Regions from separate parts of the Mesorhizobium sp. WSM4898 genome, predicted to be linked through region 2. Evidence: predicted binding sites of a transcription regulator. Region 2 holds the regulator's gene; the other holds the start of a gene.
What was found. The regulator LexA, encoded in region 2, represses DNA repair genes until DNA is damaged. The targets are predictions, from matches to a motif close to TGTTCNNNNTGTGTTCNG.
Positions count from the first base shown of each region.

Region 1: P9228_RS26605 (ATP-dependent helicase) is a predicted target of LexA. The motif match lies at 2,763-2,780, and genes of this name have one in related genera.

Region 1 covers NZ_JARTVQ010000009.1:156,364-161,152, reverse strand. Annotated here, with positions in the region: gene P9228_RS26610 (GGDEF domain-containing protein) at 1-584, shown strand, start outside; gene P9228_RS26605 (ATP-dependent helicase) at 667-2,748, opposite strand; gene P9228_RS26600 (hypothetical protein) at 2,910-3,065, opposite strand; gene P9228_RS26595 (hypothetical protein) at 3,190-3,372, shown strand; gene P9228_RS26590 (LysR substrate-binding domain-containing protein) at 3,600-4,568, opposite strand; gene P9228_RS26585 (hypothetical protein) at 4,679-4,789, shown strand, end outside.
Region 2 covers NZ_JARTVQ010000003.1:376,605-381,393, forward strand. Annotated here, with positions in the region: gene gltX (glutamate--tRNA ligase) at 1-146, opposite strand, end outside; gene P9228_RS16540 (ComEC/Rec2 family competence protein) at 249-2,705, shown strand; gene lexA (transcriptional repressor LexA) at 2,689-3,423, opposite strand; gene glp (gephyrin-like molybdotransferase Glp) at 3,540-4,745, opposite strand; gene moaC (cyclic pyranopterin monophosphate synthase MoaC) at 4,747-4,789, opposite strand, start outside.

The sequences.
Region 1 (4,789 bases), on a different contig from region 2:
GGAAGATGCGCCAGCTGGCCATCGCCCAGAAGGAGCTCAGCATCATTGCCGCGACCGACAGCCTGACGGCGGTCTTCAACCGCGGCGCTTTCTCGATGCTGGTCGAGGCCTATCTCGACAAGGCTCGCAGCCATGCGGTGGCCGAAGCCGGCGCGCTGCTGATCGTCGATGCCGACCATTTCAAGTCGATCAATGACCGGCTCGGCCACGATTGCGGCGATCAGGCGCTGAAGCTGATCGCGAGCACGATCCGGAGCCAGCTCCACGGCGCCGACATCGTTGGACGCATCGGCGGCGAGGAATTCGCGGTCTTCCTTCCGGGCGCCGACGCGACACGCTCCTTCCTGGTCGCCGAGTCGATCAGACTGCGTATCCGCGAGGCCGAGTTCGCGCCGGGCGGGCAGCCGTGCCCGCTTTCGGTCAGCATCGGCGGCGTCGCGTTCAGCGGGCCCACCACCTATCACCACATGTTTCGGGTCGCGGACAGGCATCTTTACAAGGCGAAGTCGAACGGACGCGACCAGGTGAGCTTCGAAAGCCCGCGCAGCAGGCTATCCGGCGAGGCCGCCGGCACGTTCCACTGAACGAACCCGCGCAGCAGGGAACGGAGCGCCCTCACCAGCGGTGGGGCTGAGTAGGAGTGTCGTCCCGCCTTTGGGTAGGCGTCTATTTCCACATGCCGCGCATGCGCGCGCCGAGATCGACCTTGACGCCCGGCTTTTGGCGCGGGTCGTCCGTGATCGCCGCGCTCGCCCAGGATGACTGTTCGAAAGCCGAAAGCATCGAGGCCGGGATAAAGCGGGTGCGCGAGGCATAGACGTGACGGTCGCCGCGCGCCGGCTGATTGTGCGGATAAAAGCGCTGCGGCACCACCAGGTGCAGGCTGTCCTTGGCGCGCGTCATCGCCACATAGAGCAGCCGCCGCTCCTCCTCGATATCCTCCTTGGTACCGACGCCGAGATCGGCCGGGATGCAGCCGTCGACCGTGTTGAGCACGAAGACGTTCTTCCACTCCTGGCCCTTGGCCGAATGGATCGTGGACAGGATCAGGTAATCCTCGTCGCGATGCGGCGGGCCGGCCTGGTCGCTGGTGGCGTCGGGCGGGTCGAGCGTCAGCTCGGTCAGGAAACGCTCGCGCGAGGGATAGCCCGACGCGATCTGCTCGAGCTGCAACAGGTCGGCCCGGCGCGTGATCGCGTCCTCGTGAATACGCTCCAGATGCGGCTCGTACCAGAGCCTGATCCGCTCGAGGTCGGCCGGCCATTTGGCGCCGGCGCGCAGCCCGCTGTAGATGTCGAGGAAGACCGGCCAGTCTTCGGCCGCGCGCTGCGGCGGCCGGAAGCGGGCAAGGCCGAGCGTCTCGTCGAGCGACGTCGCCATCGCCTCGACGATCTGTGAGGCGGCCGAAGGCCCGATGCCGGGCATCAACTGCAGCACCCGGAAGCCGGCGACCCTGTCGCGCGGGTTCTCGGCAAAGCGCAGCATCGCCAGCATGTCTTTCACATGCGCGGCATCGAGGAATTTCAGCCCGCCGAATTTGACGAAGGGGATGTTGCGCCGCGTGAGCTCCACCTCCAGCGGCCCGCTGTGATGCGAGGCGCGGAACAGCACGGCTTGCGCCTTGAGCGCCGTGCCGGCCTCGCGCTCGGCAAGGATCGCCTGGCAGACATAATTGGCCTGCTCAGCCTCGTCGCGCACGCTTACCAGTTGCGGCTTGTGCGACGACCGGCGTTCGGTCCAGAGATTCTTGGTGAAACGCTCGCTTGCCTCGCCGATTACTTTGTTGGCGGCGGCCAGGATCGGCTCGGTCGAGCGGTAATTGCGCTCCAGCATGACGATCTCGGCGCCTTGCGCGAACTGTTTTGGGAAATCGAGAATGTTGCGCACTTCCGCGGCCCGGAAGGAATATATCGACTGTGCGTCATCGCCCACCACGGTCAAGCCCGCGCCGTCCGGCTTCAGCGCCAACAGAATAGAGGCCTGCAGCCGGTTGGTGTCCTGGTATTCGTCGACCAGCACGTGGTCGAAGCGTGAGCCAAGGTGAGCGGCGATCTCCGGCTCGGCCGCCATCTGCGCCCAGTAGAGCAAAAGGTCGTCGTAATCGAGCACGTTCTGCGCCTGCTTGGCCTCGACATAAGCCGCGAACAGCTCCTTCAGCTGTTCCGCCCATCCTGAGCACCAGGGAAAGGCCGAGCCCAGCACCTCGCCGAGCGGCGCCTGGGCGTTCACCGCCCGCGAATAGATCTGCAGGCAGGTGGCTTTGGTCGGAAAACGGCTTTCGGTCTTGGAAAAACCGAGCTCGTGCCGGGCAAGGTTCATCAGGTCGGCCGAATCCTCGCGATCGTGGATGGTGAAAGCCGGATCGAGGCCGATCTGCTCGGCATAGTCGCGCAAGAGTCTGGCGCCGATACCGTGGAAAGTACCGGCCCAGGATAGCGCATCGGCGATGATCGCGGCATCGCGGCCCAGCACCTCGCCGGCGATGCGCTCGACGCGCTTTGCCATTTCAGCCGCGGCGCGGCGCGAAAAGGTCATCAAAAGGATGCGGCGCGGATCGGCGCCCTTGACGATGAGGTGCGCCACGCGATGCGCCAGCGTGCTGGTCTTGCCGGAGCCGGCCCCGGCGATCACCAGCAGCGGCGCGGCCACCTTGCCGTCGCCATGCACCACCGCCAGCCGCTGCTCGTCGTTCAGCCGGGCAAGATAGGCAGGAGTTTCGAAGGACGAATCACGGGCGGCGATGTTCATCGCCCATCAAGCATCGTTTCCGCTTTGTTCGCAATACAGCTAATCCCGCCCAAAGGCGGCCAAGTGGGGGGCGATGCCCGGCAGGGCAGAGGGGACGCTGTACGCGCCGGCATGTGCTGGATAGGCCGGCCATCTTCCCAACAAGCGCGAGGTTGGCCGATCTACCTTTTCGGCTCGACGCCCATCGCCGCCGACTGGCGCCGCAGCGACCGCCGATCGTCCGGCGGCGCGAGCTCGCCGGACGCCTCCTCGATGATCCTCATCGTGACGCGATAGGCCGTGTAGCCGAACAGGCCGACGAGCAGCAGACGGATCATGACATCTCCTCGTGAGTTAACGAGGTTCAACCGGAGACAGGCGCGTTGGTTCCGCCGGACGGCGCAACCAAACCGCCGCCGCCTCGTTTGCTTCGAAGAAAGGGGCGAACGAGAGGAGGTCGTCATGAAGAAACTTCCTGTGCTGCTGGCTGTCGCGGCAGGGCTCTGGCTCGCCGCCTGCGACAACAGCGTGCAGCCCACCAAGGCGCCAAGCGACACCGTCGACAAAAACCCGCAGGTCGATAAGAACCCGGTGCCGCAATCGACCACCGGCGGCGACCAGCCCGGCACGCCGCCGAAGCAATGAGAGCGGACGATGTTGTCGGGAGACGAAGCGGCGCCGCCGCAGAAGAAGGCCGGCGCTGCTTGGGAGGAAGCTGGAAAGCGCCGGCCAAGCGGGAAAATCAGGCCCGCCGCAGGACCAAAGATAGCTGAGTCTCTCCGCCGCGTCATGGGGCGATCGCGCTAGCCGGCTATAGGCCTTCAAAGATCGGAGAATCTCAGGGGTGTGTTTGCGTCGCTTGCGCCGCCGCGTCACGCCATCGCGGCGCGCGCCAGCGGCACGTTGGCGATCTCCAGGTCCAACTGGCGCTGCGTCAGCGCCGCTTCAGCCATGATCCACTGCTTGAACAGCTCCACCTTGCGGGCGCCGAGCGCCTTGATGGGGCTGACGAAATACCAGCCGGCGGTGTTGGGATGGTGGACCGCGAAGGGGGCGACCAGCCGCTCGGCTCGGATGTCGCTTGCCATATAGGCGCGGTTGGCAACGGCAAAGCCCATGCCGGCATTGGCCGCCTCGTAGGACATCATGCAGGAATCGAAATAGATGCTCTTGGTCTCGCCAAGCACGAAACTCGCGCCGGCAAAAGCCAGCCACGACTGCCAGTTCTGGGTGCAGGTGTCGGAGTGGAGCAGGGTGAAGTGCCTGAGGTCCTCCGGCGTCACCTTGGACAGCGGCTTGTCGCCCAGCACCTCGCGGAACAGCTTGCGGCTGCACACCGGCGTCAGGTCCTCCTTGAACAGCAGCACGGAGTTGAGGCCGGGGAAATTGCCGTCGCCATAGCGGATCTCGAGATCGTATTCGGAGGTCGCGAATTCATGCGTGGCATAGGAAGTCGAGACCCGCATCTCGATATCCGGATACTGCCGCTGGAAGGTGGCAAGCCGCGGAAACAGCCAGCGCGCCGCGAAGGTCGGCAAGACGCAGATCTTCAGCACATGCGCCTGGGATTGGCCGGTCGCCTCCATGCTGGCAGCCACGATCCGCTCCAGCGCCTCGCGCACGCGCGCCACGTAGGTCTCGCCTTCCGGCGTCAGCGACACCGCGTTGCCGCCGCGCTGGAAGATCTTGAAGCGCAGCTGGTCCTCCAGGCTCTTCACCCGCTGGCTGACGGCGGAGGCGGTAATGAACTGCTCTTCGCCCGCGCGCGTGAAGTTGCGGTGCCTGGCGGCGCTCTCCACGATTTTCAGCGAGTTTAAGTTGACCTGGCTGAGCAGACGCACGGGGTTCGACCTTTAGCTATGCTTAAAGTAGCACCAGCATTCCTAAATTTACAGGGGAGGGTGCTCAATCGACTGTTTACCAAGTGTTGCCCCGACCTTGGAGAAGTAGAATGAACGCCCATACAATCCCCGAACTGCGCTATGCGATGAGCCGTGAAGCCATCATCGGTCATGATACGGCGTGGAAAGTGTCGAGCTTCGGCGTCGCCCAGTATCTTCAC
Region 2 (4,789 bases):
TCGCGGTCAGTGTCCTCGATGCGCAGCAGCATCGTGCCGCCCGTGTGCCTGGCGTAGAGCCAGTTGAACAGCGCCGTGCGCGCCCCGCCGATGTGCAGATAGCCGGTGGGCGAGGGGGCAAAGCGGGTGACGACCTTGTCGGACATGGAACTCTCGGAAGAAGCTCTGAAGCGGGCATGATTGCGCGGACTTTCGCGCGGTGGGCGTTCATGTAGCATAGGAGGTCTGGGGCGCAAGGGGCAGACCCGATGGCTGGACGTGGCCGGGGTGCGGAGGATGGCGAGAAGACGACGGCTGGCGTGAGCGAGCGCCTGCTGTTTGCCGACACCGTGCCTGCTGAGGCAGTACCGGTTTGGGTTCCCGTGCCGCGTCCGGCCACCGAGATTTCGGACGGCGACGCCGTCGTGAAGCCGCCTCCGCCGGCAGCGATCGACTTGATCCGCAGGCGGTTCCGCCGTGCCTCGTTTTCCGCGATTCGCCGGGGTGTGGCCGAGGCAGCCTCCACCGAGCTCGACCGCGGCATCGGCTTCCTCCTGGTGCCGGTGTTCCTGGCCGCCGGCGTGATACTCTATTATTCCTTGAGCGCCGAGCCGGATCTTTACAGACCGCTGGCGGCGGTGGCGCTGATGGCTCTATGCGCGGCGGTTTCGCGTCCCTGGCTGAAGACACACCTGGTCTTTATGGCGGCGCTGTTTTGCGCGCTGGGCTTCGTCGCCGCGAAGGTCGAGACCTGGCGCGCCGCTACACCGATGCTCGGCTCCGAAATCCAGACGCGGCTGACAGGCCGCGTCGTCATCGCCGAGGAAATGGCCAATGGCCGCGTCAGGCTGACCATCGATCTCCTCTCGACCGCGCATCCAAAGCTGCGCTACGCACCGGATCGCGTCAGGCTCTCGGCACGCAGGATCCCGGCCGGCATGAAGGCCGGATCGCTGGTGACGGGTTACGCGCGGCTCCTGCCGCCGACCGGGCCGGTCCGTCCCGAAAGCTATGATTTTTCCTTCGACAGCTATTTTTCCGGCATCGGCGGCAGCGGATTTTTCCTCGGCGACCCGAAACTCATTCCGCCAACCGACCCGATCGCTCAGACGAGCATCGCCTCGGCCATCGAGAACACGCGCGAAAACATTGCCGACCACATCAGAAGCACCGTCGGCGGACCCGAAGGCGAAATTGCCGCCGCACTGATCGTCGGCGTGCGCGCCGGCATTCCGGAGGACATCAACGAGGCGATGCGGCGGACCGGCATCTATCACATCATCTCGATTTCGGGCCTGCACATGGCGCTGGTCGCCGGCACGGTCATGCTTCTGCTGCGCGGCGCCTTTGCGCTGTTCCCGGATTTTTCGTCACGCCGGCCGGTGAAGAAATATGCCGCGGCAATCGCGCTTATGTCGATCGCCGCCTATCTCGTCATCTCCGGCGTGGTGGTCGCCGCCGAGCGAAGCTTCATCATGCTGGCCGTCATGCTGATCGCCGTGCTTTTCGACCGCGCCGCGCTGACGATGCGCAACTTGGCGATCTCGGCCATCGCCGTCATCCTGGTGTCGCCGCATGAAGTGGTTGGCCCGAGCTTTCAGATGTCGTTCGCGGCAACCGCCGCCCTTGTCGGCGCCTATGCCGGCTGGTCCGACTACCGCGCCGGCAAGGTGAGAGCGCCGCCGGAAAAGCGTTCGTTCCTGCGGTTCATGTCGCACAAACTGGCAGTCGGAGCAGGTGGCGCCGCAATGACGTCGATCATTGCCGGAAGTGCCACGGCGCTGTTTGCCATCTGGCATTTCCAGCGCGTCTCGCCGCTCAGCCTGCTGGCCAATCTCGCGATCATGCCGATCGTCACGATCGTGATGTTTCTCGCCGTCGCCAGCGCGGTCATGATGCCGTTCGGCTTCGACGGGCCCTTCCTCTATTTGATGGGCAAGGGCCTAGCGGCGATGATCGCGATCTCGGCGTGGATTTCGGAGTGGTCGCCGGTCGATGCCGTGGGCCTGATCTCGATCCATTCGGTGCTGCTGGCGACGATCGCGCTCGTCATCGCCACGATGGCGACTACGTGGCTCAGGCTGGCCGCAATTCCTTTCGCTGCCGCGGCCGTCATGATCATCCCGCAGGTGCGCACGCCGGACCTGCTGATCTCGGAGGACGCGCATCTGGTGGCGATGCCGATCGGCGGCGGCGAACTCGCCATCAATCGTGCCCGCTCGAACGAGTTCACCACCGATAACTGGAAACGCGCGCTCAAGGCCGAAACGATCGTGCCGCCGGAGACATTCGCCAAGGGCACACTGGACTTGGCCGATCCCGTCGACCTGCCGCCTGGATCGCCCTTTTACTGCACGGGCGACCTCTGCATTGGCCGGCATCCATCGGGCGCGATCGTCGCGCTCGCCGAGAACCGCGAAGCAGCCCGGCCTGCCTGCGACTTCGCAGACCTCATCGTCATCAACGACGCCACGGCCTACAATCCCTGCCGCGATCCACGTATTCTCGTCGTCACCAAGCGGCAGCTCGCGCGCGACGGCAGCGGCGCTGTCTTCTTCGATCCGCAATCGGCGACGGCGCGAGCAACCATTCAATACGCCGTCGAAAAACCGTACCGCCCTTGGCACGAACAGCGGCGATACTCGCGTGAGGCGAGGGGGTTGGCGCCTTACAAGAAGCCCGAGAAGCCGGAAGCCAAGCCGCAGCCCCTCAGTAGCGGCGGATGAGCCCGACGAGCTTGCCCTGAACCTTCACGCGATCGGGACCGAAGATGCGCGTCTCATAGGCCGGATTGGCAGCCTCGAGCGCGATGGAGGCGCCCTTGCGGCGGAAGCGCTTCAGCGTCGCCTCCTCGTCATCGACCAGCGCCACGACGATCTCCCCGGGGCTCGCAGTGCTGGCGTTGCGGATGATGACCGTGTCGCCGTCGAAGATGCCGGCCTCGATCATCGAATCGCCTTTGACCTCGAGCGCGTAGTGCTCGCCGCCCGCGATCATGTCCGGCGGCACTGTGATCGAATGCGTCTGGTGCTGGATGGCGTCGATCGGCACGCCGGCGGCAATGCGACCCATCACCGGGATGGAGACGGCTGAAACGGCGTCGTCGTCATTGCTGGGCGTCGGCGTGCGGGCGGGCGCCGCGGGTTTGATCTGGCGGCCGAGATTGCCTTGGCCGCCCTGGATGACGCTCGGCGAGAACTTCTTCGCCGCATTGAGGCCGGGCGCGATCGAGTCAGGTAGGCGCAGCACTTCAAGGGCACGCGCCCGGTTCGGAAGCCGGCGAATGAAACCGCGCTCCTCCAGCGCCGTGATCAGGCGGTGGATGCCCGATTTCGAGGCAAGGTCGAGCGCTTCCTTCATCTCATCGAAAGACGGCGGAATGCCGCTTTCCTTGAGCCGTTCATGGATGAACATCAGCAGTTCATGTTGTTTGCGCGTCAGCATGGCGGCCCCCATGGGTTCTGAAACCAGAATCAGAAAAACAAACCCAGAACAAACACTATCTGTTCCAGTTGTGTTCCGCAACCGTTTAAAGTTTAGTGAATGTGTTGACGTTTTGTTCAGCGTAACATCAGAACGCTGCATTCCTCGCCGGCTTCAGCCGCCGGTGCGAAGGGTTGGCGCACGATCAGGCCATTGGCATCGGCGAGCATCCTCAACATCGAGGAATCCTGGATGCCGAACGGTGTTGCGATCAACCCCCCCGCATCTTCGCGGACCACGGCGCGCACATAGTCCTGCCTGAGATCGTTGGCGTGCATTGCGACGCCTAACCGGGCCGTGCGGATTTCCTGACGGCAGGACCGGCCGCCCAGCCGCGCCAGAAGCGGCTTCAGGAACAGCTGCGAGCAGACCAGGCTTGCGACCGGATTGCCGGGCAGGCCGATGCAGCGAATGTCGCCGAGCCGGCCAAACATCAGCGGCTTGCCGGGACGCATGGCGATCTTCCAGAAGTCGAGCTGCATGCCTTCGCCGGTCAGCACGTCATGGATCAAGTCGTGGTCGCCGACGGAGGCGCCGCCAAGCGTGACGATGACGTCGGCGCCGGCCTTGACCGCCTTCTTGACCAGGGCCGCGATCGCGTCCTTGCGGTCGGCGGCAATGCCGAGGTCGAGCGCGCGCGCGCCGACCGACTGGGCCGTAGCTGTGACGCCACAGGCATTCGACGAGATGATCTGGTCGGGGCCGAGCGCGCTGCCCGGCGGCAGCAATTCATCGCCGGTGGCGATGATGGCGAGCAGCGGCTGCCGCACCACGTTGAGACTCGGATGGTTGGCCGATGCCGCCAGCGAAAGCGCCGCCGGATCGAGCTGGCGGCCTTTTTCGAGGAGCAGGTCGCCCTCGCAGAAGTCGAGGCCGCGGCGACGGACGTTTCGTCCCTCCACGGTCGGCTCGGTCACTTCGATGCCGCCGCCGCCGAGATCGCGGACATTCTCCTGGATAACGATGGTATCGGCGCCTTCGGGGAGCGGCGCGCCGGTGAAGATGCGCACGGCCTCGCCCTTGCCGACAGAGCCGGTGAAGCCACGCCCGGCGGGCGCCATGCCGATCACGGAGAGCCGCGCCGGCGCCGAGGCTACGTCGGCGGCCCGCACGGCATAGCCGTCCATCGCCGACGCATTGAAGGGCGGCTGGGTGCGCAGAGCCACCACGGGGTCGGCCAGCACCCGGCCGGACGCGTCGGCCAGCGGCACGCTTTCGCCTGGCAGCGCGGTCGCGCCGTCCAACAGGCGTTGGAGCGCCTCGGCGACCGGAAGCAAAGCCATGCTAAGGACCTACCTTGTAGTCGCCCGACTTGCCGCCGGCTTTC